DNA from 4 places in the Pseudomonas sp. I2 genome. Region 1 is predicted to be linked to each of the others. Evidence: predicted binding sites of a transcription regulator. Region 1 holds the regulator's gene; each other region holds the start of a gene.
The links. The regulator sigma-54, encoded in region 1, starts transcription at its own class of promoters, with help from an activator protein. The targets are predictions, from matches to a motif close to ANTGGCATNNANNTTGCTNT.

Region 1 (7,077 bases):
GTGCCTGTTCCTGGTCGACCTCAAGGTGTCGGGCGCCTCGCCGGAGGCTTTGGTCGGTGGCGAGAACAAGCCGGTGATCGCCGCACGGATCTGGCTGTTCGTCATTGCCATCATCGCGCACAACATCCCGGAAGGCATGGCCATCGGTGTGTCGGCTGGCGGCGGCATGGCCGATGCCGACAGCCTGGCCATGGGTATCGCCCTGCAGGACGTACCCGAGGGCTTGGTGATCGCCCTGGTGCTGGCGGGGGCGGGGATGCCACGTTTCAAGGCGTTCCTGATCGGGGCCGCTTCCGGGTTGGTCGAGCCGCTGGCGGCGGTGGTGTGCGCCTGGCTGGTGAACATCGCCGAGCTACTGCTGCCACTGGGCCTGGCCTGCGCGGCGGGGGCCATGCTGTTGGTGGTGACCCAGGAGATCATCCCTGAGTCTCGCAGCAACGGCCATCATCGCTTGGCCAGCCTGGGGCTGTGCGTCGGCTTCTGCCTGATGATGGTGATGGATACGGCGATGTCGTGAGCATGGCGAAGGTGGGGAGTACCTTTTATTGCTTATGCCGTTGGCTCAGGCATAGATCACTTCCACGCGTCCTTCACGACGTGTGCGCGGGGCGGCCTTGATGACAATTTGTATATCCCGCCCCAGGCGCGCCAGGCACTCGATCATCTTCGTTTCGCTGATGCCGCGGAATAGACGGCGCGATAGGTGTTGTTGCCATGATCTTCCACGACTTCGAGCCTGAGAAGCCTTTCAAGGCCTTCGTTTGCGGATGCCTGCCTCCCTCCTGCGCCAAGTGCGGGGCAAAACCGAAGACATCTTGGACATCGGCGGGGCGTTTCTGAATATCTTTCCTACTGCTGCCGACCCAATACAAAGGCTTGATTTGCTTGTGTGGTTCCATGGGATCGCCTTCAATCCATACCGATATAGGTAAGGCAATCGAACAGAACCTGCTCCTGACAATTGGCAGGAGATGTTGCGCAAAGGTTCGAGGGAATCCCGGGGGCTATTCGCCTTCGTCGAAGCGATTGTTGATCAGTGCCACCAATGCATCCATGGCCGCGTCATCCTGCTCGCCCTCGGTGTGCAGGTGGACCTGGGTACCCTTGCCAGCGGCGAGCATCATCACCGCCATGATGCTCTTGCCATCCACCAGCTTGTCCGGTGCGCGGCCCACCCTGATCTGGCAGGGGAAGCGCCCGGCCACGCCGACGAACTTGGCGGCCGCCCGGGCATGCAGACCCAGCTTGTTGATGATGGTGATTTCGCGGGCGGGCATCGTGGTGCGGGTCCTGTGGGCTAGAGGTCGCGGTGGCGGACCTGGACGTTTTTCAGGGATTGCTGCAACTGCTGGCCCAGCCGTTCGGTCAGGTACACCGAGCGGTGGTGACCACCGGTGCAGCCGATGGCGATGGTGACATAGGCGCGGTTGCTGGCGGCGAAGCGTGGCAGCCACTTGAGCAGGTAGCTGGAGATGTCCTGGAACATCTCCTCGACATCCGGCTGGGCGTCGAGGTAGTCGATCACTGGCTGCTCCAGGCCGGAGTGCTCACGCAGTTCCGGCTTCCAGTAGGGATTGGGCAGGCAGCGCACATCGAACACCAGGTCGGCATCCACAGGCATGCCGCGCTTGAAGCCGAAGGACTCGACCAGGAAGGCGGTACCGGGCTCAGGCTGGTTGAGCAGGCGCAGCTTGATCGAGTCGCGCAACTGGTAGAGGTTGAGGCTGGTGGTGTCGATCTTCAGGTCCGCCAGGTCGGCGATCGGGCCGAGCAGTTCGCTCTCGACGCGGATCGCCTCGGCCAGGGAGCGATCGGCGTTGGTCAGCGGGTGGCGCCGGCGGGTCTCGGAGAAGCGCTTGAGCAGGGTCTCCTCGTCCGCATCCAGGTACAGCACGTCGCACTGGATATGCCGGGCACGCGCCTCCTCGAGCAATTCGGGGAATCGCGACAGATGGCTGGGCAGGTTGCGTGCATCGATGGAGACGGCGACCTTCGGTTGCAGCATCTCGGTATTGACCAGCGCATTTTCCGCCAATTGCGGCAACAACCCGGCAGGCAGGTTGTCGATGCAGTAGTAGCCGTTGTCTTCCAGCACGTCGAGGGCGGTACTCTTGCCGGAGCCGGACCGGCCGCTGACGATGATCAGGCGCATGTTCAGTGCTCGTTCTGTGCGTCCAGGACTACCTGGTACAGGGCCTCGCTGCTGTCGGCGGCACGCAGGCGATCGCGGACCTCCTTGCGATCGAGCATGCTGGCGATCTGGCGCAGCAGTTCAAGGTGGGCATCGGTGGCGGCTTCCGGTACCAGCAGGACGAACAGCAGGTCCACGGGAGCGCCGTCGATGGCGTCGTAGTCGATGGGGGCATCCAGGTGCAGCAGGGCGCTGACCGGTGCGGTGCAGCCTTCGAGCCGGCAGTGGGGAATGGCGATGCCATTGCCGAAACCGGTGGAGCCCAGCTTCTCGCGGGCGACCAGTTTCTCGAATACGTCTTCCATTTCCAGTTCGGTCACGTCCCTGGCGATCAGGGTGGCGATTTCCTGGAGCACACGCTTCTTGCTGCCGCCCGGCACGTTCACGAGGGAACGGCCGGGGGTCAGGATGGTTTCAAGTCGGATCATGGATGAGGGGGATCAGCGGGCGGCTGCACCTTGCAGCAGGCTTTGCTGTTTTTCCTTGTGTTTTTTCAGTTGGCGGTCGAGCTTGTCAGCCAGGGCGTCGATCGCTGCATACATGTCTTTGTCTTCGGCGTTTGCAACCACTTCGCCGCCGGGAATCTGCAGGGTCGCCTCGACCTTCTGCTGCAACTTCTCGACTGTCAGGATGACCTGCACGTTGGTGATCTTGTCGAAGTGGCCCTCCACGCGAGCGAGCTTCTCGAGTACGTACTCACGCAGCGGCTGGGTGACTTCTACATGGTGTCCACTGATGTTGACTTGCATACAGCTTCTCCTTTGTTGCCCGTGCATAAAGGGCAGGTATTGCACCTGCCACTGAAACGCTATGGCACAGCCAGGGGCTACATCAGTCGCTTGCGTTCGCTCGACGGTGCGATGCCGAGGGACTCACGATACTTGGCGACGGTGCGACGGGCTACCTGGATGCCTTGTGCCTCCAGTAAACCAGCGATCTTGCTGTCACTCAATGGCTTTTTCTGATTTTCCGCCGCAACCAGTTTCTTGATGATCGCACGGATCGCCGTGGACGAGCATTCGCCGCCTTCGGCGGTGCTCACATGGCTCGAGAAAAAGTATTTCAGTTCGTAGATGCCACGGGGCGTGTGCATGTATTTCTGCGTCGTGACCCGGGAAATGGTCGATTCGTGCATGCCCACCGCCTCGGCGATGTCGTGCAGGACCAGCGGCTTCATCGCCTCGTCGCCATGGTCGAGGAAGCCACGCTGGTGCTCGACGATCTGGGTGGCGACCTTCATCAGCGTCTCGTTGCGGCTCTGCAGGCTCTTGATGAACCAGCGCGCCTCCTGCAACTGGTTGCGCATGAAGGTGTTGTCGGCGCTGGTGTCGGCGCGGCGGACGAACCCGGCATACTGTGGATTGACCCGCAGGCGCGGGATCGCTTCCTGGTTCAGTTCCACCAGCCAGCGGTCGTTGTCCTTGCGCACGATGACATCGGGGACCACGTACTCCGGCTCGCTCGACTCGATCTGCGAGCCCGGGCGCGGATTGAGGCTCTGCACCAGCTCGATGACCTGGCGCAGTTCGTCTTCCTTGAGCTTCATGCGGCGCATCAGCTGGCTGTAGTCGCGGCTGCCGAGCAGGTCGATGAAGTCGGTGACCAGGCGCTGGGCTTCGGCCATCCACGGCGTGCTGGCTGGCAGTTGGCGCAGTTGCAGCAGCAGGCATTCGCCCAGGTTGCGTGCGCCGATGCCGGCGGGCTCGAATTGCTGGATACGGTGCAGCACCGCCTCGACTTCATCCAGCTCGATATCCAGCTCTGGCTCGAAGCCGGCGCAGATTTCCTCGAGGCTGTCTTCCAGGTAGCCCTGGCCGTTGATGCTGTCGATGAGGGTGACGGCGATCAGGCGGTCGGTGTCGGACATCGGCGCCAGGTTCAGTTGCCACAGCAGGTGGCTTTGCAGGCTCTCGCCGATCGACGTGCGGGTGGTGAAGTCCCACTCGTCGTCATCGCTGCTGGGCAGGCTGCTGGCGCTGGTCTGGTAGATGTCCTCCCAGGCCGTGTCCACCGGCAGCTCGTTGGGGATGCGCTCGTTCCATTCGCCATCCTCCAGGTTGTCGGCACTGGCCGTGCTTTCCTGGAAACTGCTGTCCTGGGGTTCGCTGGCCGGTTTGCTCTCGGCGTTGTCGGCCATCGGGTCGCTGTTGTCGAAGTCGTCGCCGTCTTCCTGACGTTCGAGCATCGGGTTGGACTCCAGCGCTTCCTGGATTTCCTGCTGAAGGTCCAGGGTGGAGAGCTGAAGCAGACGGATAGCCTGTTGCAACTGCGGGGTCATCGTCAGTTGCTGGCCCATTTTTAGGACGAGCGATGGTTTCATGGCAGGGGCTAAATACCTTGTTCGCCGGCGCACATGCGCCATCCACTACAGAGAGGGCGCCGGGGCGCCAACTTCAAGCAAGTTTTATGCCTTAAATTGTAGCGTTTGCCTAGAGCACTGTATCACTTAAGCCCTTCTCGGGCGCCTGTGCCAGTGCTCCGGGCAGACTCCTAGCGTTAGAGCCGGAACTCGTGGCCCAGGTAAACCTCCTTGACCAGGTCGTTGGCCAGGATGGTCTCGGCGTCGCCTTCGGCGATCAGCTGGCCATCATTGACGATGTAGGCGGTTTCGCAGATATCAAGGGTTTCGCGCACGTTGTGGTCGGTGATCAGCACGCCGATGCCCTTGGCCTTGAGGTGGTGGATGATCTGCTTGATATCGCCTACGGAAATCGGGTCGACACCGGCGAAGGGTTCGTCCAGCAGGATGAACTTCGGCGCGGTGGCCAACGCACGGGCGATCTCGACACGGCGGCGTTCGCCACCGGAGAGGCTCATGCCGAGGTTGTCGCGGATGTGGCTGATGTGGAACTCCTGCAGCAGGCTTTCCAGTTCCTTGCGTCGGCCGTCACGGTCCAGATCCTTGCGGGTCTCGAGGATGGCCATGATGTTGTCGGCCACCGACAGTTTGCGAAAGATCGAGGCTTCCTGCGGCAGGTAGCCGATACCGGCACGGGCGCGGCCGTGCATGGGCTGGTGGCTGACGTCGAGGCTGTCGATCAGCACGCGGCCCTGGTCGGCCTGGACCAGCCCGACGATCATGTAGAAGCAGGTGGTCTTGCCGGCGCCATTGGGACCGAGCAGGCCGACGATCTGGCCGCTGTCGATCGACAGGCTGACGTCGCGGACGACCTGGCGGCCCTTGTAGCTCTTGGCCAGGTGCTGGGCTTTGAGGGTTGCCATCTGATTTACTCGGCCTTCTTCTTCGGCTGGATCACCATGTCGATGCGCTGACGCGGCGAGGTCACGTTGCCACCGCGACCGGCGGTAGCCACCTGGGTCTTGGTGTTGTAGACGATCTTCTCGCCCTCGGTGGTGTTGCCTTCGTTCTCGACCTTGGCGCGGTCGGTGAGGATCACCATGTCCTTCAGCGCCTGGTACTGGATGGTCACGGCCCAGCCCTTCATCTTGTCGGGCTTGGCGGCGCTCTGCTGCTGCTCGAAGTAGGCCAGGTTGCCCACCGAGGTGACCACGTCGATATCGCCGGAGGCGGCGCGGGTGATGGTCACGGTATTGCCTTTGATCATCATCGAGCCCTGGGTGATGATCACGTCGCCGGTGTAGGTGGCAACGCCCTGCTTGTCATCCAGGTGGGCGTTGTCGGCCTGGATGCGGATGGGCTGGTCACGGTCGTTCGGCAGGGCCAAGGCGCTCGCGCTTCCCAGTGCCGCGCCCAGGCTGAGCAGAAGGGGGAGGGTTTTAACGAGCCTCATACTGTCCTCTTACGTTGGACAGCAGGTCCATCCTGCCGTCTTTCAGATACGCTTTCATTCCTTTGCCCGTGGTCGTGCCACCGGCGCCGTCGATTCTAACGGCTTGCTCGGTCTGCGCATATTGCTTCTGCGGGAACACGGTCATGCGGGTAGTGGTGATGATGGTATCGCGTTGTTTCGCGTCGGTACGGGCAACGCGGACCTTGTCGATCAGCTCGACCTCGCTACCGTCCGGGTTGACCTCGGCGCGTTCACTCTGTACGTGCCAGGGATACGGGGTGCCCCGATACAGGTGCAGGTCGGGCTTGGTCACCAGGGTCACTTCGCTGGCCTTCAGGTGCTCGACCTTGTCGGCGGTCATTTCGTACTGCAGCTTGCCGTCGGGCAGGAACTGCACGCTGTGGGCGTTGATCGCGTAGTAGTCGATGGCGCTCTGGTCGACCTGGGCCACTGGCCTGTCGAGGAAGCTCTCGGGGCTGATGTTCCAGTAGCCGACCGCCACCAGCAGGGCGGCGATCGCACCGAACAGCGCGATGTTTCGGGCTTTCTTGCTGAGCATGTACGGCCTTACAGGTAGTTGGCGTTGGCAGCGTCCAGGGTTCCCTGGGCCTGCATGATCAGTTCGCAGAACTCGCGGGCGGCGCCTTCGCCGCCACGTGCCTGGGTCACGCCATGGGCGTGCTGGCGCACGAACGGCGCGGCATTGGCTACTGCCATGCCCAGGCCGACCCGGCGGATCACCGGCAGGTCGGGCAGGTCGTCGCCCAAGTAGGCAACCTGTTCATAGCTTAGGCCCAGTTCCGCCAGCAGGCCGTCGAGTACCACCAGTTTGTCCTCGCGGCCTTGGAACAGGTGCGGGATACCCAGGTTCCTGGCCCGGCGTTCGACCACCGGGGTCTTGCGCCCGCTGATGATCGCCGTGGTCACGCCCGAGGCCATCAGCATCTTGATGCCATGGCCGTCGAGGGTATTGAAGGTCTTGAATTCGCTGCCGTCCTCGAGGAAGTACAGGCGGCCATCGGTAAGCACGCCATCGACGTCGAACACCGCCAGCTTGATCGCCTTGCCGCGTTGCATCAGGTCCTGGTTCATCGCGTCGCTCCCCATCACATCACCCCCGCGCGCAGCAAGTCA
Region 2 (7,077 bases), on a different contig from region 1:
TTCACATCGGCGTCGGCCGGCTGGCCGCTCTTGGTGTGGATGAGCCCGTCCGGGCCCTTGACCAGGCCACGGGTGTCGGGGTTGACCAGCTTGATCCGGTCGACCTCGGCCATCACCCGCGGGTCCTCGCCCATGGCGCGGATGCTGATGGTGCCGTCTTCGCCGACCTCCACCTTCTGCTCCGGCGGAATGGCGATGGGGCCGCCGTTGCCGATCACCGGCATGCCGTTGCCGGCACGCAGCACGCCCAGGGCGTCGATGTTCAGGCTGCCGGTGCGCACGTAGGCTTCGCTGCCGTCCGGTGCCTGCACGGCGATGAAACCGTCGCCGCTGACGGCCACGTCCAGCTCACGCCCGGTCTCGACCATGGGGCCGGCGCTGAAGTCGGTGGCCGGACGCTCGGTCATGGCGAAGGCCCGCGCCGGAAAGCTGTCGCCGAACACCGGCATCGAGCGCGCCTGCTCCAGGTCACGCTGGAAACCGTTGGTGGAAATGTTCGCCAGGTTGTTGGCGTGGGCCTTCTGCGCCAGCGCGTTCTGGCTGGCGCCGGTCATGGCCACGTAAAGCATCTTGTCCACAGTCATCCTCCGCTGCACTGGCGACCGGTTGCCGCTCGCCGCTGCTGTGCAGGCACTAAAGCAAGTTCCGAACCAACTTTACTGAAACGCGAAAAAGCCCGTGGATACGGGCTTTTTTCGAGTGCTTGGCAAGGGCTGCCGCCGGATATCCGGCGCCTCATTGCCGCAGGTGGCAACGAGGCGGCAGACCAGGGTATTGCCTTTGCGCAGGCTGTGCCGGCCTATTCGCGGGCAAGCCCGCTCCCACAGGGTCCGCGGCGCTCACAAATCCTGCGCCATGCAAAGCAGCCCCAGACACAGCATCAGCATCAGCGCTCACGGCAACCGGCGTTGTTGTACGGCCCGGCAAAACGCTTCCAGCCCTCCCCCGGCGACCACTGGGAGCACACCAGGCGACCATCGGCCTGGCTTTCCCAGCGCCACCAGGGCGCCATGGCAGCCTGGGCCTGAAGCAGGCAGAACAGCGCGGCGAGCGCAACGATCAGTCTTTTCATGACACCCTCGAAAACGACGAACCCCTTCTCGGGAAAGGGGTTCGTGCAGGTTCGACCAACCAGCGACCGTCAGGTCATCTGGATAATGGTCTGCATGACGGTACTTTCAGTGGAAATGGTCTTGGCGTTGGCCTGGTAGTAGCTCTGTGCCTTGATCAGCTCGACCAGTTCCTGGGTCAGGTTGACGTTGGACGCCTCCAGCGAGTTGGACTCGACGCTCCCCAGGGTACCGGTCTTCGGCGCGTCGATGCCCGGGATGCCCGAAGCGAAGGTTTCCGTCCAACGGGTACCGCCGATCTGCTGCAAGCCCTGTTCGTTGGCGAAGCTGGCGACGGCAACCTGGCCGATGGCACGGGACTGCTGGTTGCTGAAGCTGGCGAACAGCACACCGGTGGAGTCGATCGACAAGCTCGACAAGATACCAGTGGCATAGCCGTCCTGGGACTGCGACATGCGTGCGGTCTCGGTGTTGTACGAGGTGGTGCTGTTCATCGACAGACGCATGCCGTCGGCATTGCCCTCGGCACCGTTGGAGATCCAGTTACCGGACGCATCCTGTACCGCCGGGATCCAGCCACTCATGGTGAAGGTGTTGTTGGCCACGGTGAAGGAGGAGCCTGGCGGCAGGCCGGTGCTGTCAGCCGTCATGCTCTTGACCGAACCGTCGCTGTTGAAGCTGATGGTGCCGGTCAGCGGTGCGGTGCTCGCAGGGTCGAAGGGGTTGCGCCCATCGACCAGGGTGTACATGGTCCACTCGTTGGTGCCGGTCTTGCGATAGAACTGCTCCATCGTGTGCTCGTTGCCCTGGCTGTCGTACACCTTGGTCGGGAACGACTTGGTGTAGGTGGTCTCGTCAGCCGGGTCGAACGGTTTGTTCGGGATCATGGTGCCGGTGCCGTCATCCACTTCCAGCGGGATGTCGGTGGCCGAGGAGTTCAGGTTGATCCCCTGGTCGATCAGGGTGGTGGCCTTGGGTGCCAGTGCCGAGGTATCGATCTTCAGGTCGGTCAGCACGCCCTTCTGGATCTTGCCGGTCGAGTCGGCGGCGTAGCCCTGCAGGCGCAGGCCGTCCGAGGTGACCACGTAGTTGTCCTTGCTGGTCTGGAAGGCACCGGCACGGGTGTAGACCAGCGAGCCGTTGTCGGACAGGACGAAGAAGCCCTGGCCCTGGATGCCCATGTCCAGCACGTTGCCGGTGTTGTTGATGTCACCCTGGCCGAACTGCTGGGAGACAGCCCCCAGGCGCACACCGTTGCCGACCTGGTTCTTGCCCACGCCCAGGCGGTTGGCGCCGGCGTAGACATCGGCGAACTCGGCACGGGACGACTTGAAACCAATGGTGTTGACGTTGGCGATGTTGTTGCCGGTGACGTCCAACTGCTTGTTGGCTGCGTACAGACCGCTAAGGCCGATATTGAAAGACATGAATTCGCTCCTTGTGCCGCGTTAAACCGGCCTTAGATACCGATGGTTTGCACACTGGACAGGGGAACCTTCCCGAGCCCTGCAAGGTTGAGCATCATCTCGCCGCTCGGGTTGATGCTGACGCTGGTGACCTTGGCCGGCAGCAGCGTGTACATCTCCACCGCCTTGCCATCCACGGTGGTGGTGGCGGAGAAGCTGTAGGTGCCCGGATCAACCTTTTCGCCCTTCTCGTTGGTGCCATCCCAGATGAAGTCGGCGTAGCCAGCCTTCTGCTCGCCCAGCTCGATGGTCTTGACCACGTTGCCGTCCTTGTCCTTGATGGTGATCTTCGCTTCGCCGATCGCTTGCGGAACGACGATCTGGCCGTTGAAGCTCTCGGCGGTATCGACCACCGCCTTGTCGTTCTGCACCACCACCGAACGCCCGACCAGCGACGACGCCTGCAGAGCCTGGGACGAGCCCAGGGCACCGGCGATCGAGTTGACCGTGTCGTTGAGCGTGGTGATGCCTTCCAGGCTGCTGAACTGCGCCAGCTGGGCGATGAACTCGCCGTTGTCCTGCGGGTCCAGCGGGTTCTGGTGCTGCATCTGGGTCACGAGCAACTGCAGGAACGCATCCTTGCCCAGCGCATTCTTGTCGGTGTTCTCGGGCGTGGTCTTCTTGGTGCCGGTGCTCACGCCCGACGCCGAGAGAACATCGTTGAGGTTCACACCTGTGCTATCGACTGCCATGGTCGGGATTCCTTATCACTGACCCAGGGTCAGCACTTTCTGCATCATGGTCTTGGCGGTGTTCATCAGCTCGGCGTTGGTCTGGAACGCGCGGCTGGCGGAGATCATGTCGGCCATCTCCTCGACCACGTTGACGTTCGGGTAGTAGACGTAGCCGTCCTTGTTCGCCGCCGGGTGATTGGGCTCGTAGCGTGCCTCGAGGTTGCTCTGGTCCTCGACGATACCCATCACCTGCACGCCCTGGCCGGCCTCGCCCTGGTCCTGGAACAGCGACTGGCCAGCGCCGTTCTGCGCTTGCTGGAAGGTGGTGGCGAACACCGGGTGGCGTGCGCGGTAGGTCTGGTCGATGCTCGAGGACACGGTCTCGGCGTTGGCGATGTTCGAGGCGACGGTGTTCAGGCGCGTGTTCTGCGCGCTCATGCCGCTACCGGCAATGTTGAAGACACTGGCAAGGGACATGGTCACTCTCCACGCAGGGCCGAAACCAGCCCTTTGAATTTACTGTTGAGCAGGGTGAAGCTGGCCTGGAAGCCGATGGCGTTTTCCGCGTAGTTCGACTGCTCGATCTGCGCGTCCACGGTGTTCTGGTCGATCGAAGGCTGCATCGGCGTGCGGTACTTGAGGGTATCGTCGCCCATGGCCAGGCCTTGGGCCTCGATGTGCCGGGTGTTGGTACGGTCCAGGGCGATGCGGCCGCCCTGCTGCTTCTCGGCCTCGGCGGCGAGCACCGAAGAGAAATCCATGTCGCGCGCCTTGTAGTTGGGCGTGTCGGCGTTGGCGATGTTGTTGGCCAGGACTTCGGCGCGCTGGGCGCGAAAGCCCAGGGCCTTTTCATGGATGCCGAGCGCCTTGTCGAAACTGATGCTCATGTCGGGGAAACCTTCGAAGGTGACCGGAAGAATCGTGAGCAAGCTTGAGCAAGGTCTGTGCCAACATGCGCGACCCAATGAATCCGGCACTCCGGGCCGTTTGCCGGGGGCGGCAATGCCAGAAAAGCGGCAATGCCTTACCGCTTGGCGTCAGCAAAGCGGCAATGGGGGATGAAATGAAGCCGGGGCTGCACAGCGACCCCGCCCTTTACTTGGCCTGATAGATGATCCCCGGGCTGCACTGGACCATCTGGTAATGGTCCGGCAACCCGTTGAGCGCCTCGGACGCCCCCAGGAACAGGTAGCCCCCCGGCTTGAGCGTGCCGTGAATACGCATGAGGATGTCCTTCTTGACCTGGGCCGAGAAGTAGATCAGCACGTTGCGGCAGAACACGACGTCGAACTTGCCCAGGCTGGCATAGCTGTCGAGCAGGTTGAAGGAGCGGAACTCGACCCGGCTGCGGATCGCCGGCTTGACCGCCCAGCGCCCAGGCCCCCTGGGGTCGAAATAGCGCTGCAGGCGCTCCTGGGACAGGCCGCGGGCGATAGCCAGGCTGTCGTACTCGCCGGTCTTGCAGTTGTTCAGCATGGCCCCGGACAAGTCGGTGGCGACGATCTGCGCGCCCATCTTCAGTTGGCCGAGGTTGCTGCGCTCGAACTCGTCGATGGCCATAGACAGCGAGTACGGCTCTTGCCCCGACGAACACGCCGCCGACCAGATACGCAGGCGCTGGCCCGGGTTGCCGCGCACGAACTCCGGGATGACCTTGCTCTTGAGCACCTCGAACGGGTAGGTATCGCGGAACCAGAGGGTCTCGTTGGTCGTCATGGCATCGACCACCTGCTCGCGCAGGCCGCCGCGCGGCTGGGTCTGGATGCGCTGCACCAGCTCGCCGAGCGTCTTGATGCCCTGCTGCTCCATCAGCTTGTTGAGACGGCTGGAGACCAGGTACTGCTTATTCTCGCCCAGCAGGATGCCACAGGCTTTCTCCAGGAAGACCCGGAACTGTTCGAAATCCAAATTACCCGTAGACACGGCTACCGCCTCTTTTCAATCGCTGAGGCCGGGGCACGCCCCGGCCGTTTCAATGCGTCGCCTTGATCCGGTCGACCACTCGCTGGGCCAGGTCGTCCGGCTTGAACTTGGCCAGGAAGTCATCGGCGCCGACCTTCTTGACCATGGCCTGGTTGAATACCCCCGACAGGGAAGTATGCAGGAGGATGTGCAGGTTTTGCATGCGCGGATCGCTGCGAATCTCCGCAGTGAGGGTATAACCATCCATCTCGGGCATTTCGATGTCGGAGATCATCATCAGGAACTCTTCCTCCGGACGCTTGCCCTCGTCCACCAGCTTGCGCAGGTAGTCCAGCGCCTGGCGCCCGTCGTTGAGCGCCACCACCTCGACACCGACGGTCTGCAGGCAGCGGCTGACCTGCTTGCGCGCCACGGACGAGTCATCGACCGTGAGCACCCGCAGCAGCACCGCCTTGTCCTGCACCTCGGCGTCGATCACCCCAGCCGACACCGCCTCGGAGGAAGGCGCGACCTCGGCGAGGATTTTCTCCACGTCGATGATCTCCACCATACGGTCATCCACCCGGGTGACGGCGGTCAGGTAGTGGTCGCGGCCAGTGCCCTTGGGTGGCGGGTGGATCTCCTCCCAGTTCATGTTGACGATGCGCTCCACCGAATGCACCAGAAAGCCCTGGGTCTTGGTGTTGTACTCGGTGATGATCACGAAGCTGTTGCGCGCCTCCTCCTGCAGGGCCGGCAGGCCGGTCGCCATCGACAAGTCGAGGATCGGGATGGTCGCCCCGCGAATGTTGGCCACGCCGCGCACCACCGGGTGGGACTTGGGCAACAGCGTCAGCTCCGGGCACTGCAGCACCTCCCGGACCTTGAACACATTGATGCCGTAGAGCTGATCGCCATTGAGGCGGAACAGCAACAGCTCCAGGCGGTTCTGCCCCACCAGTTGCGTGCGCTGGTTGACCGAATCCATAACACCAGCCATGCCAGACTCCTTCATACGTATCAGCCTATGTACCAGATCGGCACGGGCTTTGCTTTTTTGAGCGTCATGTACACGAAAACGACATTTTCCCGACGATTGACGCACCTGCTGACCGGCTCGCTGGCCGCGCTGTGCCTGCTGGCACCCGGCGCCCGCACGCTGGCGGATGCGTTTACCTTGCCTGAACAACTTATCGGCGTCACCCAAGGGTTTCTTGAATTCGCCGTGGAGGACTACTTGGCCACCAGCCAGACACCAGGCCGCTACGAGATCCAGGTCAACTCGCTCGACCCGCGCCTGCGCATGCCGCTGTGCAGCCAGCAACTTGACGCTTCGCTGGAGAGCCCGGCGCAGCCGCTGGGTCGGGTCACGGTGCGGCTGCGCTGCAACGGCAGCGGGCCGTGGACGGTGTTCGTGCCAGCTCAGGTGCGGCTGTTTCGCGACGTGGTGGTGATGACCCGTCCGCTCAAGCGCGAAAGCGTCATCGGCGAGGACGACGTGGCCCTGCGCGAGCGCGACGTGGGTACGCTCAACCAGGGTTTCCTCAGCGACCTGGAGCAGGCCGTGGGCATGAAGCTGCTGCGCCCGGCCGTGCTCGACCAGGTGCTCACGCCGCAGCATCTGGAGCAGGCCGAGGTGGTGCGCAAGGGCGACCATGTCGTGATCGTCGCCCGCAGCGGCAGCCTGAGCGTGCGCATGCCGGGCGAAGCATTGGCCAAGGGCGGCCTGTCCGAACAGATCCGGGTGCGCAACCTGAACTCCAAGCGCGTGGTGAAGGCACGGGTGACCGGGCCGGGGCAGGTCGAGGTGGCCATGTAGCGGTTTCAACTGTCATTGGGGGGCGATGGGCTGCAAGGCAGCCCCGACCGCCGGGGATATAAGGCTGGCGGCGCGGAACCGCTTTTCCTAAACTGTGTCAGAAAACGGGTCGTGCGAGCTTGCCGACGGGCAGCGATGCATTCGCG
Region 3 (7,077 bases), on a different contig from region 1:
TGCGCCGGTGCAGGATGCCCACGGCCTGCAGCAACTGGCGCGCCACTTCGAGCCAGCGCGCCAACGACAGCGGCCCGTGCTCGGCCAGCAGGGCGGCCAGCGTCTGGCCGGGATACTCGCGCATCAGGTAGTACAGGTGCTGGCGCTGGCTGGCGGCATGCACCTCGGGGAAGTGTCGGCCGCTGACCCGGCGCAGGAACCACTCTTCCAGCAGCAGGCGCTGGGCGGCACCTTCCTGGTGGGCGGGCAGGGTCTTGAGCAGCCAGGCTTGCCCCTGCCTGTCACGGGCGCGGTAGAGCACCGATTGCTGGCTGCGCGACAGCAAGGCCTCGATGTGCCAGCCATCGAGCGACTGACCTGGGCGCAGCGCGGCCGGGATCGGCCATTGCTGCAACTGCGCCAGGGTGTCGCCGAGGTTCGTCGGGCCGAGCTGTTCGACCCGCACCAGCAGGGCGCTGGCGTTGTCCTGGCTGCCACAGCGGTGGGCCGTGGCGACCAGGGTGTCGGCGGCCTCCTGCAGGTCGCTCTGCTCGCGCAGCAGCGAACGGATGCGCTGGTCCCCCAGGCTTGCCCACACCCCATCGCTCAGCAGCAGGAAACATTCGCCGTGGCGCAGCTCGCCCTCCAGGTAATCGACCAGCAGGTGCTGGTCCAGGCCCAGTGCACGCTTGAGCACATGCTGCATGCCGGGCTGGTCCCAGACATGGTCTTCGCTCAGGCATTGCAACTGGTCGTCGTGCCAGCGGTAGGCGCGGCAATCGCCGACGTGCGCCAGGGTGAAGCGGCGCCCGCGCAACACCAGGGCGGTGAGGGTGGTCAGCAGGGGCTGGCCGTTGCCCTGGGCGCGCAGCCAGCGATTCTGTGCCAGCAGCAGGCGATCGAGGGCCTGGGCCACGCTCCAGGTCGCCGGGGTGGCGTAGTAGTCCAGGGCCAGCGCCTGCAAGCTGGCCCGTGCCGCCAGGCCGCCGTCGGCGCACTGGCTGACGCCGTCGGCGAGGGCGAAGAGGTAGCCCTTGCTGGCGGCCAGCTCCGCTGCCGGCGTGACCAGGCGCAGGGCGTCCTGGTTTTCCACGCGCGGCCCGGTGGCGCTGGCCTGGGCGAAGTTCAGTCGCAAGTCCATGGGCGGCGTTCAGATGCGGGCCGTGGTGACGGCCGCCGAGCCCCAGGTGGTGCGCCAGCGCTGCTTGACACCGTACAGGCCGAACCAGGCCAGCAGGCCCAGGCTGGCGAACAACCACAAGCCCAGCTGGTAGTCACCGGTATGCTGCTTGATGGCGCCGAGGCCGGCGGCCAGGAGGAAGCCGCCGATACCGCCGGCCATGCCGATCAGTCCGGTCATCACCCCGATCTCTTGGCGAAAGCGCTGCGGCACCAGCTGGAAGACTGCGCCGTTACCGGCGCCCAGACCGAGCATGGCGCTGACGAACAGGGCCAGGGCGGCAGTGGCACTGGGCAGGTTGAAACCCACCGCTGCGATGCACACTGCAGCCACGCTGTACATGGCCAGCAGGGTGCGGATACCGCCGAAGCGATCGGCCAGGGCGCCGCCCAGCGGGCGCATCAGGCTGCCGGCGAACACGCAGGCGGCGGTGTAGTAGCCGGCGGTGACCGGGCTCAGGCCGTACTGGTCGCTGAAGTAGCCGGGCAGGGCGCTGGCCAGGCCGATGAAGCCGCCGAAGGTGACGCTGTAGAAGAACATGAACCACCAGCTGTCGCGATCGCCGAGGGCCTTGAGGTAGTCGGCCATGGCCTTGGGCTTGGGGCGCTGTGGCGCGTTGCGGGCGAGCAGGGCGAACAGCGCCAGGGTCAGCAGCAACGGCACGAGGGCGAAGCCGAACACATTGTTCCAGCCAAAGCCTGCGGCCAGGGCGGGCGCCAGCAGGGCGGCGAACACCGTGCCGGAGTTGCCGGCCCCGGCGATGCCCATGGCCTTGCCCTGGTGCTGCGGTGGATACCACTGGGAGGCCAAGGGCAGCGACACGGCGAACGAGGCACCGGCGAAACCGAGGAACACGCCCAGCAGCAGGGCCTGTTCATAGGTGTTCACGCCCAGTTGCCAGGCACAGGCCAGGGCGACGATGACCACCACCTGGCCGATCAGGCCGGCGGTCTTCGGCGACAGGCGATCGACCAGCAGGCCCATGGCGAAACGCAGTATCGCGCCCGCGAGGATCGGTGTGGCGACCATCAGGCCCCGTTGCTGGGCGCTCAGTTGCAGGTCGGCGGCGATCTGCACCGCCAGAGGGCCGAGCAGGTACCAGACCATGAAGCTCAGGTCGAAGTACAGGAACGCGGCAAACAGGGTGGGCACATGCCCGGATTTCCAGAAGCTCGTACTCATCGAACACCTCGCGCGGTTGCAGCGGTAGTCATGCCCTGCCTGCGCAGGGCGGAACGAAAAAGACGCCGCTTCCCTGTCCACCGAGGTGGAGGGGGAGCGACGTCTTTGTCGGGAGTGGGGCAACCGCCGTTGGCTACCTGTGGGTATCGTTCAGCAAGAGCCGGGCCAACTTGTGTTGGGTTGAGGGCGAGTCTGTGAATGCTGGCAACGGGTGATCCTAGGGCCGCTTCGCGCCCCATCGCGGGCAAGCCCGCTCCCACACGCCCCTGCAAACCGCATCATTTGTGATCGACTCGCCCTCTCTGTGGGCGCTTGCCCACGAAGCGGCCCCGGGGGGCTCGAGGCTGGGCTCACATCCTCGGGGCCCTGGCTTCAGCCGAGCATTTCATGCATGGCGATGATCTGCTCGGCCACCTGGATCAGCTTCTGCTGGCGGCTCATGGCCTGGCGCCGCATCAAGGTGTAGGCCTGTTCCTCGTTGCAGTCCTTCATCTTCATCAACAACCCCTTGGCCTGCTCGATGCGCTTGCGCTCCGCCAGTTGCTGGTCGCGGGCCAGCAGTTGGGCCTTGAGCGCCTGGTCGCTCTCGAAGCGGGCCATGGCCACGTCGAGGATCGGCTGCAGGCGCACCGCCTGGATGCCTTCGACGATGTAGGCACTGACGCCGGCCTGGATGGCCTGGCGCATCACCCCTGGGTCATGTTCGTCGGTAAAGAGCACGATGGGCCGGGGGCGGTCGCGGCTGACCAGCACCACCTGTTCCATCACGTCCCGGCCCGGTGACTCGGTATCGATCAACACCACGTCCGGATGCACCGTTTCGACGCAGGTGGGCAGGTCGATGGTCAGGCCCGTGGCTTCGATCACCTCGAAGCCGGCTTCGATCAGCGCGGCCTTGAGGCGGCCGACTTTCTTTTCCGTGTCGTCGATCAGCAGGATGCGCAGCATGTTCGTCCCCCTCACAGACCGGCGCGCACGTCGTGCGCCTCGTCCAGGGCATGCAGGCGGAAACCACGGGCATAGCCGTGGGGATCGCTGCCGTCCCAGTGGATGCCATCGAGCAGCAGGCTGCTGCGCATGGGCGAGTCGTCGCACGGCACGCCGAGCGCCGTGGCCGCCTCACGGTACAGCGCCAGTTGCTGGACCTGGCGGGCCACGCCGAGGTAGTCGGGGTCGTCGTGCAGCAGGCCCCAGCGGCGGAACTGGGTCATGAACCACATGCCGTCGGACAGGTAGGGCAGGTTGGCGCGGCCCTGGTCGAACAGCCGCAGGGCGTGGCGGTCGTGCCACTGGTTGCCCAGGCCGTCCTGGTAGTCGCCGAGCAGCCGCGCCTCGATGCTCGACAGCGAGGTGTCCAGGTATGCCTTGCCGCTGAGCAGTTGGGCAGTGCCTCGGCGGTTTTCCTGGCTTTGTTCGATGAAGCGGCTGGCGGCGAGGATGGCCTTGACCAGGGCGCGGGCGCTGTTGGGGTACTGCTCGACGAAGGCGCGGGCGCAACCGAGCACCTTTTCCGGATGGTCCGGCCAGATCGACTGGCTGGTGGCCAGGGTGAAGCCCTGGCCCTTGGCCACGGCGTCGGCGGACCACGGCTCGCCGACGCAGAACCCATCGATGCGCCCGGCCTGGACATGCGCGGCCATCTGCGCCGGCGGCACCACCACGCTGTGCACGTCGCGCAGCGGGTGGATGCTCTGGCTGGCCAGCCAGTAGTACAGCCACATGGCATGGGTGCCGGTGGGGAAGGTCTGGGCGAAGGTCAGGCGCGCGCCATGCTGGTGCACCAGGCGCGCCAGTGCTTCAGGGCTGGTCACGCCCCGGCGTTGCAGGGCCGGGGACAGGTTGATGGCCTGGGCGTTCTGGTTCAGGCCCATGAGCACGGCCATGTCGCGGGCCGGTACGCCGCCGATGCCCAGGTGCACGGCATAGACCAGGCCGTACAGGCAGTGGGCGGCGTCGAGTTCGCCGCTGACCAGCTTGTCGCGCAGGCCGGCCCAGGACCCCTGGCGCTTGAGGTTGAGGGTCAGGCCGTGGAACTGGGCGAAGCCCTGGGTGGCGGCCACCACCACCGATGCGCAATCGGTCAGGGCCATGAAGCCGATGTCCAGGCTGGTCTTTTCCGGCGCGTCGCTGCCGTTGACCCAGGCCAGGGGCATGCTTGGAAAGTGTGTATTCACGGAGTTCTCGCCGTTGCTCGATAGGCTGTCGTTGTGCCTGACGAAGCAACCCATGTGCCAGGGCCCTGTCGCCCGGGCGACGTGCTGGCTATAATCCATCCCCTCACTCACCGCGAGTCTTGCCCGCCCATGTATACCCTGGCCCGCCAGCTGCTGTTCAAGCTTTCCCCGGAAACCTCCCACGACCTGTCCCTGGACCTGATCGGCGCCGGTGGCCGCCTCGGCCTCAATGGCCTGCTGTGCAAGCAGCCGGCGGCTTTGCCGGTGACGGTCATGGGCTTGAACTTCGCCAACCCGGTGGGCCTGGCCGCGGGCCTGGACAAGAACGGCGCGGCCATCGACGGTTTCGCCCAGCTGGGGTTCGGTTTCGTCGAGATCGGTACCGTGACGCCGCGCGCACAGCCGGGCAACCCTCGGCCGCGGCTGTTCCGCCTGCCGGAAGCGACGGCGATCATCAACCGCATGGGCTTCAACAACCTGGGCGTCGACCACCTCCTGGCACGGGTACGGGCCGCACGCTACGACGGTGTGCTGGGCATCAACATCGGCAAGAACTTCGATACCCCGGTCGAGCGTGCGGTGGATGACTACCTGATCTGCCTGGAGAAGGTCTACGGCGCGGCCAGCTACATCACCGTCAATGTCAGCTCGCCCAACACGCCGGGCCTGCGCACCCTGCAGTTCGGCGATTCGCTCAAGCAACTGCTCGATGCCCTGGCGGCGCGGCGCGAGCAACTGGCGCTCGAGCACGGCAAGCGTGTGCCGCTGGCGATCAAGATCGCCCCGGACATGACCGACGAGGAAACCGCCTTGGTCGCCTCGGCCTTGCTGGAGTCGGGCATGGATGCGGTGATCGCCACCAACACCACCCTGGGCCGCGAGGGTGTCGAGGGCCTGCCGTTCGGCGACGAGGCGGGTGGCCTGTCCGGTGCGCCGGTGCTGGAGAAGAGTACCCATACGGTCAAGGTGCTGTCGGGCGAGCTGGGCGGCAAGCTGCCGATCATCGCCGCTGGAGGGATCACCGAAGGCCGGCATGCGGCGCAGAAGATCGCCGCAGGCGCCAGCCTGGTGCAGATCTACTCGGGGTTCATCTACAAGGGGCCGGCATTGATCCGCGAAGCGGTCGATGCCATTGCGGCGATGCCGCGCCAGTAAAGCGGCGGGCATAAAAAAGGGCCCCTCGAAGGGGCCCCTGGGCCTCAGCCCGCCGCCCGGATAGGGCGTGCATGGTGACTCGAATTCAGTGTCCTCGCTCAGCCAACGGCGTGATTTTCGTTGAGTCTCTGGATACCAGCGGTGCCGGTCAGACCGTCCCAGTTGTCGCCCCGTCCTTCACGCCAGCCATTGATCCAGGCTTGGCGAACGGATGGCAGGTTGAAGGGGCAAAGCTCGCGGGATTTGCCGGTGACCCCATACTGGTAGCCACGTGAATATGCTCTTTCCAACGGATCACGCTTAAGTCTTCTCATAGGGTGTTGCCCTCACTTGTTGACTGTAATGTCCCGTCGGCCTCTCCGAGGCCGGGCAGAATCTTTCTGCCGGTATGCGCTCGCTGCCGGCGTGGCGAGCAGAAGTGCCGTCCCGTTGCGAGACGGCCTAAGAGGAGTTCTAACCAAAGCGCGTCACACTGTGAATGATCGATTTGTCATAAGGACGTAACCTTTCCGAGGGTCAGAGGATAAGTAAATAAATGCGACTCAACTTTATTTGCCGTTGAGCCCGCTATGATCAGGGTTTAATGCCCCTTGGCGTCATTTGGCCAGTGCTGCTGGAGGATGACGGTAATAATAGGTAATGCGACGAAGGGTCACATCGGCTGCTTCGCCGCCGGAAATTTTCGTACTGCCTGACGATCTAACCTGCTTTCGCCACGGGCGGAGGGTATGTCGATCAGGCGGCCTGGCGCTTCCCGAAGACGGGCAAGGCCACTCGGACGCCTGCTGGAAGGGCGTTCGGGCAAACATCGGCGGGGCGATGCGTCGCCCTGTCACTCACTCAGCCCAAGGCTCTGGATTGCTCATGTCGGACCGTTTCGAACTCTATCTCACCTGCCCCAAGGGCCTGGAAGGCCTGCTCGCCGAGGAGGCCCGCGGCCTGGGCCTGGACGATGTGCGCGAGCACACCTCGGCCATCCGTGGCCTGGCCGACATGGAAACCGCCTACCGCCTGTGCCTCTGGTCGCGCCTGGCCAACCGTGTGCTGCTGGTACTCAAGCGTTTCGCCATGAAGAACGCCGACGAACTCTACCAGGGCGTGCACGGGGTCGACTGGCAGGACCACCTGGCCGCCGACGGCACCCTGGCGGTGGAGTTCAGTGGCCATGGCTCGGGCATCGACAACAGCCACTTCGGCGCCCTCAAGGTCAAGGACGCCATCGTCGACAAGCTGCGCAACCGTGAGGGGCAGCGCCCGTCGGTGGACAAGATCGACCCGGACCTGCGCGTGCACCTGCGCCTGGAGCGTGGCGAGGCGATCCTCTCTCTCGACCTGTCCGGGCACAGCCTGCACCAGCGTGGCTATCGCCTGCAGCAGGGCGCTGCGCCGTTGAAGGAAAACCTGGCG
Region 4 (7,077 bases), on a different contig from region 1:
TGCCACGCTCGACGGAGCTGTCGAACACCTTGCCGTCGATCAGCTTGCCTTCGTAGTGGACGGTGACCACGTCGGTAGGCTTGGGCTGCGGGCCGTCGGCCTTCTTCACCACTTCGTACTGCAGGCCCGAGGCGGTGGTGACCACGCCTGGCTTCTTGCCGTTTTCCTCGAGGAACTTCTTGCCAGCGGCAGCGGCTTCCTCGCTGGCCTTGGCCAGGCGCTCCTCGGCGCGCTTCTGCAGGGCGGTGAAGGCTTCGACCAGCTCTTCGTCCTTGATGCGCTGCTCCTTCTTGCCGACCGCGTCCTCGATGCCAAGGGCCACCGCTTTCGAATCAAGGTCTTCCATGCCTTCCTGAGCCAGGCTCTTGCCCATGTTCAGGCCGATACCGTAGGAGGCTTTCTGTGCCGGAGTCTTCAGCTCGACGCTGCTGGTCTGTGCGTCGCAGCCCGCCAGGACCAGGCCAACCAAGGCAACCGCAGCCGCCAAACGATGCTGTTTCATGCTATTTCCTTGTTCATGCGCCATGAGGGCAATCAGGGTAAAGCCGCGAGCTTATCAGGCTGCCACGACCAATGGCTACCGGCATAGGAACGGCCTGCGGGCGAGAAGTTCAGCGGATGAAGGCTTGTTCATCCGGCGGTGCCAGCGACGTGTTCAGGGATAGTGCCCGTCCCTGTACTGCGCCGCGACCTCCCGCAGCACTTCGCACACCCACTGCGCCGGCAGGCTCTGCGCCAAGGCGGCGTTACGACAGATCCCCACCGAACCGCCAGGCTCGCGCACGCCCAGGTCGAGTTCGGCCAGCTCGCCGCGCCCGAGATCGATCAGGACGGCGTCACGGGGCGCCACCCAGACCGCATCGCTACCCAACAGGTAGCGCCGGCTCAAGGCCAGGGACAAGGTTTCCAGGCGTTGCGCCGGCAGTTGTATCCCGCACTGCACGAACAGGCTGTCGGCATGCTGGCGAATGGTGGTGCCCGTCGGCGGCAAGACCAGCGGGTAGTCACCGACCCGGGCGCGCTCCACGGGCTGGCGCGCCAGCAAGGGGTGCCCTGGCCGTACCACCAAGGTCATCGATTCGCTGTACAGGTGCTCGAACGACAGCCCCTGGATCTGCGGGCTGTCGGTCATGCGCCCGACCACCAGTTCCAGCTCGCCCAGGCGCAACTGCCCGAGCAACTGGGCGCTGGCACCGGTCACCACGCCGACCACCAGGGCCTCGTGCCGCTGGTGCAGGCGACACAGCACCTCGGGCATCAGCAGGCTCTCGACCGTCGACAACACGCCGATGCGCACCTGCGACGGCACCCGGGCCTCGCCGCGCAGGGTGCTCACACCATCGCGCAGGGCTTGCACGCTGGGCCCGGCATAGCGCATGAAGCGCACCCCCGCCGGGGTCAGCTCGACCCCTTGGCGGGAACGCTCGAACAGCCGCGTCTCGAGCAGGTCCTCGAGCTCCTTGAGGGTCTTGGAAATCGCCGGTTGGCTGATCGCCAGCATGTCGGCCGCCCTGGCCAGGCTGCCCTGCCGGGCAATCTCCAGGAAACACAGCAGGTGGCGATACTTGATACGGGTATCGAGGTTCATGCCCGGCAGCTTGCAGCGTCGCACCGTACGCTGCAAGAGCAGGCTGAATCGTTCAGACCGCCAACTCCACCGCCTCGCCCTTCAAACGCACCGGCCACACGCGCAGCGCCTGGGTCGGGTCCTCCAGGCAGCGCCCGCTTTCCAGGCTGAAATGCTGCTTGTACAAGGGCGCGGCGACCACCAGTTCGCCCTGCAGGCTGCCCACCAGCCCACGGCCGATGACATTGGCCCCCGAACGCGGGTCACGGTTGTCGATGGCGTACAGCGGCTGCGCCTGCCCCGGCAGGTAGAACAGCGCCACCTGGGCGCCCTCGTGCCAGACCACCACGCCGGAATCGGCGACCAGGTCCTGGACATGGCAGACCGCCTGCCAGTTGGGTTGTTGGACGACAGCGGCATTGGACAGGTTCATCAGACAGCCTCCTCGATGGTGGGGATCAGGTGCAGGGGGGCAACGGGCCGGCGCTGCTCGCGCTCGCGGACGAAATGCACGTCCGGGTCGGCGCGCCGGTCGTTGACGAAGGTACGAAAACGCTTGAGTTTCTCGGGGTCTTTCAGGGCGTTGGCCCACTCGCATTCGTACTGGTCGACCACATGCTGCATCTGCGCCTCCAGTTCGGCGGCCAGGCCCAGGCTGTCGTCGAGGATCACCGCCTTGAGGTAATCCAGGCCGCCCTCCAGGCTCTCGCGCCAGACCGAGGTACGCTGCAGCTTGTCGGCGGTGCGGATGTAGAACATCAGCACCCGGTCGATCAGGCGCACCAGGGTTTCGTCATCGAGGTCGGTGGCGAACAGTTCGGCATGCCGTGGACGCATGCCGCCGTTGCCGCACACGTACAGGTTCCAGCCCTTGTCGGTGGCGATCACACCGATGTCCTTGCTCTGCGCCTCGGCGCATTCGCGGGTGCAGCCGGACACGGCGAACTTGAGCTTGTGCGGCGAGCGCAGGCCCTTGTAGCGCTCTTCCAGGCGCAGGGCCATGCCGACGCTGTCCTGCACGCCATAGCGGCACCAGGTGCTGCCGACGCAGGACTTGACCGTGCGGGTCGACTTGCCATAGGCGTGCCCGGTCTCGAAACCGGCCTCGATCAGCTCGCCCCAGATCAGCGGCAGCTCGTGCAACTGGGCGCCGAACAGGTCGATGCGCTGGCCGCCGGTGATCTTGGTGTAGAGGTCGTATTTCTTCGCCACCTGGCCGATCACGATCAGCTTGTCGGGGGTGATCTCGCCGCCAGGAATACGCGGCACCACCGAGTAGGTACCGTTCTTCTGCATGTTGGCCATGAAGGTGTCGTTGGTGTCCTGCAACGGCACCAGGGCCGGGTCCATGATCGGCTGGTTCCAGCACGAGGCGAGGATCGAACCCACCGCCGGCTTGCAGATGTCGCAGCCGACATGGCCCTCGCCATGGCGCGCGAGCAGTTCGTCGAAGGTTCGGATGCCCTCGACCCGCACCAGTGCATAGAGCTCCTGGCGGGTATGGGCGAAGTGCTCGCACAGGCGCTTGTCGACGGCGATGCCACGGGCTCCCAGCTCGTGCTCGAAGACCTGCTTGAGCAGCGCCGCACAGCCGCCGCAGCCAGTGGCGGCCTTGGTGCAGCCCTTGACCGCCGCCAGGTCGGTGCAGCCACTGTCGATGGCCGCGCAGACCGCTCCCTTGCTGACGTTGTGGCAGGAGCAGAGCGTCGCGCTGTCGGGTAGCGCATCGGCGCCCAGCGCCGGTGCGCCACCCCCTTGCGGCAGGATCAGGGCCGCTGGGTCAACCGGCAGGGCGATGCCGTTCTGCACGTACTGCAGCAGGGTGTCGTAGTAGCTGTTGTCGCCCACCAGCACCGCACCGAGCACGCGCTTGCCGCTGGCGTCCACCACCAGGCGCCGGTAGGCGGCATTGGCCTCGTCGATGAAGCGGTAGCTGCGCGCGCCCGGCGTGGCGCCATGGGCGTCGCCGATGGAGCCGACGTCGACACCCAGCAGCTTGAGCTTGGTCGACATATCGGCCCCAGCGAAGGCCTCGGCAGGTTCGCCGAGCAAGCGCGCGGCGAGGTTGCGGGCCATGGCGTAGCCCGGCGCTACCAGGCCGAACACGCTGCCGTTCCACGAGGCGCATTCGCCGATGGCGAAGATCCGCGGGTCGCTGGTGCGGCATTCGCCGTCGATCACCACACCGCCGCGCGGGGCGATCTCCAGGCCACAGGCGCGGCCCAGGGCATCCTGGGGCCGGATGCCGGCGGAGAACACGATCAGGTCGGTCTCCAGGGACTCGCCACCGTCGAAGTTCATGCGGTAGCGATAGTCTTCCCCGGCGGTGATCGACTGGGTGGCCCGGGCCAGGTGCACGCCCACGCCCAGCGCCTCGATGCGTGCACGCAGCGCGGCACCGCCCTCGCCGTCCAGTTGCACCGGCATCAGCCGTGGGGCGAACTCCACCACATGGGCTTCCAGGCCCAGGGACTTGAGCGCGTTGGCGGCCTCCAGGCCGAGCAAGCCGCCGCCCACCACCACGCCGCGACGGGCCTCGCCGGCGGCGGCGCGGATGGCATCGAGGTCGTCCAGGGTCCGGTAGACCAGGCGCGCGGCACCGCTGGAGCCCTCGATCGAGGGCACGAAGGGATAGGAGCCAGTCGCCAGGACCAGCACGTCGTAACCGTAGCGCCCCTCGGCGGTGACCAGCTCGCGGCGCTCGCGGTCGATCTCCAGGACCGCCTCGCCCAGGTGCAGGTGCACGCCATGGCGGTCGTGGTACCCCGCCTCGCACAGGGCCAGGGCCTGGGCGTCGCTGCCATTGAAGTATGCCGACAGGTGTACCCGGTCGTAGGCGTGCTGGCGCTCCTCGCCGAACACCCGCAGTTCGAAGTGCGCCAAGGCACCGCGCTCGACCAGTTGCGCCATGCAATGATGACCGACCATGCCGTTGCCAACGATGACCAATCGTTGCCGTTGTCCGCCGTTCTCTGTTGCCTTCATCGCCGATCCTCGCTCACGGTTCGCGGGGCTACCCGCGCTCAAGACGAAAAAAAACGCCTGGAGCCGAAGCTCCAGGCGCCTTTGCCTGTACTCATCAGTGTGAGGCCCCTGCGGGTCGCCGTTGACCGGCGGGGCGTGTTGTAACCTTCTCAAAGCAGGGAGCGTGCCAAGCGCTCAACCCAGGACTTGCAGCGCCCCTGTGGAGGAGCAACCGAATGCTCGTTGACGATATCGAACCATTGCGGTGCGCCTCTCCCCATCCCGGTGCATTTCAGTACACGTCGCGCCGGTAGCGCTTGTCCCTGCTCAGCGCCTCGACATAGGCATCCGCCGCCTCCGCGCTCATGCCGCCCTGCTCGGCCACCACCTGGCGCAACACGGCATCGACATCCTTGGCCATGCGCTGGGCATCGCCACAGATGTAGAAATACGCCCCCTCCTCCAGCCAGCGCCACAGCTGCGCGCCCTGCTCGAGCATGCGCTGCTGGACGTAGATCCTGGCCTGCTGGTCGCGAGAGAAGGCGGTGTCCAGGCGCAGGTGGCCGCTGGCCTGCCAGGCCAGCAACTGGTCGCGGTAGTAGAAATCGCTCGCCTCGTGCTGCTCGCCGAAGAACAGCCAGTTGCGCCCGCTCGCTCCACGCGCCTGGCGCTCTTCGAGAAAGGCGCGGAACGGCGCGATGCCGGTGCCGGGGCCGACCATGATCACCGGGGCGCTGTCATCGTCCGGCAGGCGGAAGTGCTTCGACACCTGGGGAAAGATCGCCACCTCCAGCCCTTCGGCACGGTCGGCGAGGAAGGTCGAGCACACGCCCTTGCGCGTGCCATAGCGCACCGTGGAAACGGTGAGGTGGACCTGCCCAGGATGAGCCGCAGGGCTGGAACTGATCGAGTACAGGCGCGGCTGCAACGGCTTGAGCAGGGCCAGCCAGTCGGCCAGCGGCAAGTCCTGGGGAAACGCACGCAACACGTCGGCCAGTTGCCGCCCCCACAGCCAGTCGCCCAGCGCGGCTTCCTGCCCTGGCTGCAGCAGGCGCTGCAGGTCGTCGGCGCAACGGCTGAAGACCTCCAGTTGCGGGCGGGTGACCCGGGCGATCTCCAGGTGCCGCTCCAGGACGGTCGCCAGTGGCATGGCCGGATGGCCCTTGAGCTCGACCGGTGTCTGGCCGTCGAGCTTCATCAGCGCCAGCAGCTCCTCGACCAGCGCCGGGCAGTTGCGCGGCCACACCCCGAGAGCGTCCCCAGCCTGGTAGGTGAAATCGCTGCCGCTGAGGTCGAACACCAACTGGCGAGTTTCCTTGCTGGCGCCCGGGCCATTGAGCAGGCGGTTCTCCAGCAGCCTGGCTGGCCAGGGCTGCTGCTTGCTGTAGAGGGACACCGGGGCCGACACGGGGGGCGCCGGCGGAGCTGCCGGGCTGCCCAGCTCCGGCAGCAGGGCGTCGAGCCAGGCGCTGAAGGCCTCGTCGAACTCCGGCTCGCAGTCGACCCGCGACAGCAGGCGCCGAGCGCCGAGTTCGGCAAGGCGCTGGTCGAGCCGGCGGCCGAAGCCGCAGAACTGCGCGTAGCTGGAGTCGCCCAGGGCCAGCACGGCATAGGGCAGCTCGGCACAGTGGCTGCCCTCCTCGCCCTGCAAGGCCTGCCAGAACGCCGCGCCGCTGTCGGGGGCCTCGCCGTCGCCGAAGGTGCTAGCGATCAGCACCACGCTGGCGGCCCCTTGCAACTGACGAGGGCTGACCGCCTCCATGCAACTGAGCTCGACCGCCAGGCCGGCATCGCGCAGGCGCTGGGCGCAGCGTTCGGCCAGGGCTTCGCCGTTGCCGGTCTGCGACGCCCACAGCACCCGGTGGCACGGTGCCTTTGGCAATGCCGCCGGCAGCTCCGCCGACTGCGTCGCCGGCTGCGCGAACAGGCCGGCCAGCAGGCCATCGACGAACAAGCGCTGGGCCGGTGACAGCGGCGCGGCGTCCGGCAGGCTCGGCACCGCCTGCCTGGCCTGGCCCTGCTCCAGGCCAAGCAGGAAGCCCTGCAGGTAATGACGCTCCTCGTCGGCCAGGACGGGCGTGGGCAGGGTGTCCAGGCCAAGCAGGCGGGACAGGGTGGCGGTCGGCATGCTGGCAGGCTCCGCGGTGATGGCTGGGGTCAGTTCAAGGGCCTCGATGCGTTCTCCCGCGAGCCGCTCCAGGGCCACGGCGCAGTGTTTGAAGGCCGGTTGCAGCGAGACAGGGTCCACCGCGTCGCAGGTCACGGCGTTGATCGCCAGTTGCTCGCCATACAGGTCGTTCCAGTGAAAGGGCGCAAAGCAATTGCCCGGCATCACCCGCTCGCTGATCCGCGCCGGCAGCACGGCCTGGCCGCGACGCGAGCGGATCGCCACCTGGTCCTTGTCGGCGATGCCCAGGCGCTTGGCGTCCTCGGGGTTGAGCTCGACGAAGGGCCCAGGCTCGAGCTTGTTCAGGTTCGGTACCTTGCCGGTCTTGGTCAGGGTGTGCCACTGGTGCTGCACGCGCCCGGTATTGAGCACCAGCGGA

Region 2: the regulator sigma-54 is predicted to act here: its motif matches at 4,143-4,162, upstream of flgB (flagellar basal body rod protein FlgB).
Region 3: the regulator sigma-54 is predicted to act here: its motif matches at 4,558-4,577, upstream of WCE05_RS22660 (CmpA/NrtA family ABC transporter substrate-binding protein).
Region 4: the regulator sigma-54 is predicted to act here: its motif matches at 4,704-4,723, upstream of nirB (nitrite reductase large subunit NirB).

The regions. Positions count from the first base shown of each region.
Region 1 is NZ_JBCGFQ010000002.1:39,000-46,076, reverse strand. Features, by position in the region: gene WCE05_RS01310 (ZIP family metal transporter) at 1-517, shown strand, start outside; partial or broken gene WCE05_RS01305 (transcriptional regulator) at 563-688, opposite strand; gene WCE05_RS01300 (HPr family phosphocarrier protein) at 1,005-1,277, opposite strand; gene rapZ (RNase adapter RapZ) at 1,298-2,152, opposite strand; gene ptsN (PTS IIA-like nitrogen regulatory protein PtsN) at 2,155-2,619, opposite strand; gene raiA (ribosome-associated translation inhibitor RaiA) at 2,632-2,940, opposite strand; gene WCE05_RS01280 (RNA polymerase factor sigma-54) at 3,018-4,511, opposite strand; gene lptB (LPS export ABC transporter ATP-binding protein) at 4,688-5,413, opposite strand; gene lptA (lipopolysaccharide transport periplasmic protein LptA) at 5,419-5,943, opposite strand; gene lptC (LPS export ABC transporter periplasmic protein LptC) at 5,930-6,502, opposite strand; gene WCE05_RS01260 (HAD family hydrolase) at 6,511-7,035, opposite strand; gene WCE05_RS01255 (KpsF/GutQ family sugar-phosphate isomerase) at 7,050-7,077, opposite strand, start outside.
Region 2 is NZ_JBCGFQ010000021.1:31,159-38,235, forward strand. Features, by position in the region: gene flgF (flagellar basal-body rod protein FlgF) at 1-578, opposite strand, end outside; gene WCE05_RS12705 (hypothetical protein) at 887-1,072, opposite strand; gene flgE (flagellar hook protein FlgE) at 1,142-2,497, opposite strand; gene flgD (flagellar hook assembly protein FlgD) at 2,530-3,228, opposite strand; gene flgC (flagellar basal body rod protein FlgC) at 3,244-3,687, opposite strand; gene flgB (flagellar basal body rod protein FlgB) at 3,690-4,097, opposite strand; gene cheR (protein-glutamate O-methyltransferase CheR) at 4,306-5,133, opposite strand; gene WCE05_RS12735 (chemotaxis protein CheV) at 5,183-6,112, opposite strand; gene flgA (flagellar basal body P-ring formation chaperone FlgA) at 6,179-6,931, shown strand.
Region 3 is NZ_JBCGFQ010000058.1:16,055-23,131, forward strand. Features, by position in the region: gene WCE05_RS22645 (bifunctional protein-serine/threonine kinase/phosphatase) at 1-1,120, opposite strand, end outside; gene WCE05_RS22650 (NarK/NasA family nitrate transporter) at 1,130-2,341, opposite strand; gene WCE05_RS22655 (ANTAR domain-containing response regulator) at 2,714-3,289, opposite strand; gene WCE05_RS22660 (CmpA/NrtA family ABC transporter substrate-binding protein) at 3,301-4,515, opposite strand; gene WCE05_RS22665 (quinone-dependent dihydroorotate dehydrogenase) at 4,645-5,670, shown strand; gene WCE05_RS22670 (ribosome modulation factor) at 5,769-5,984, opposite strand; gene rlmKL (bifunctional 23S rRNA (guanine(2069)-N(7))-methyltransferase RlmK/23S rRNA (guanine(2445)-N(2))-methyltransferase RlmL) at 6,535-7,077, shown strand, end outside.
Region 4 is NZ_JBCGFQ010000004.1:69,458-76,534, reverse strand. Features, by position in the region: gene WCE05_RS03415 (FKBP-type peptidyl-prolyl cis-trans isomerase) at 1-502, opposite strand, end outside; gene pcaQ (pca operon transcription factor PcaQ) at 656-1,588, opposite strand; gene nirD (nitrite reductase small subunit NirD) at 1,641-2,000, opposite strand; gene nirB (nitrite reductase large subunit NirB) at 2,000-4,552, opposite strand; gene WCE05_RS03395 (molybdopterin-dependent oxidoreductase) at 4,824-7,077, opposite strand, start outside.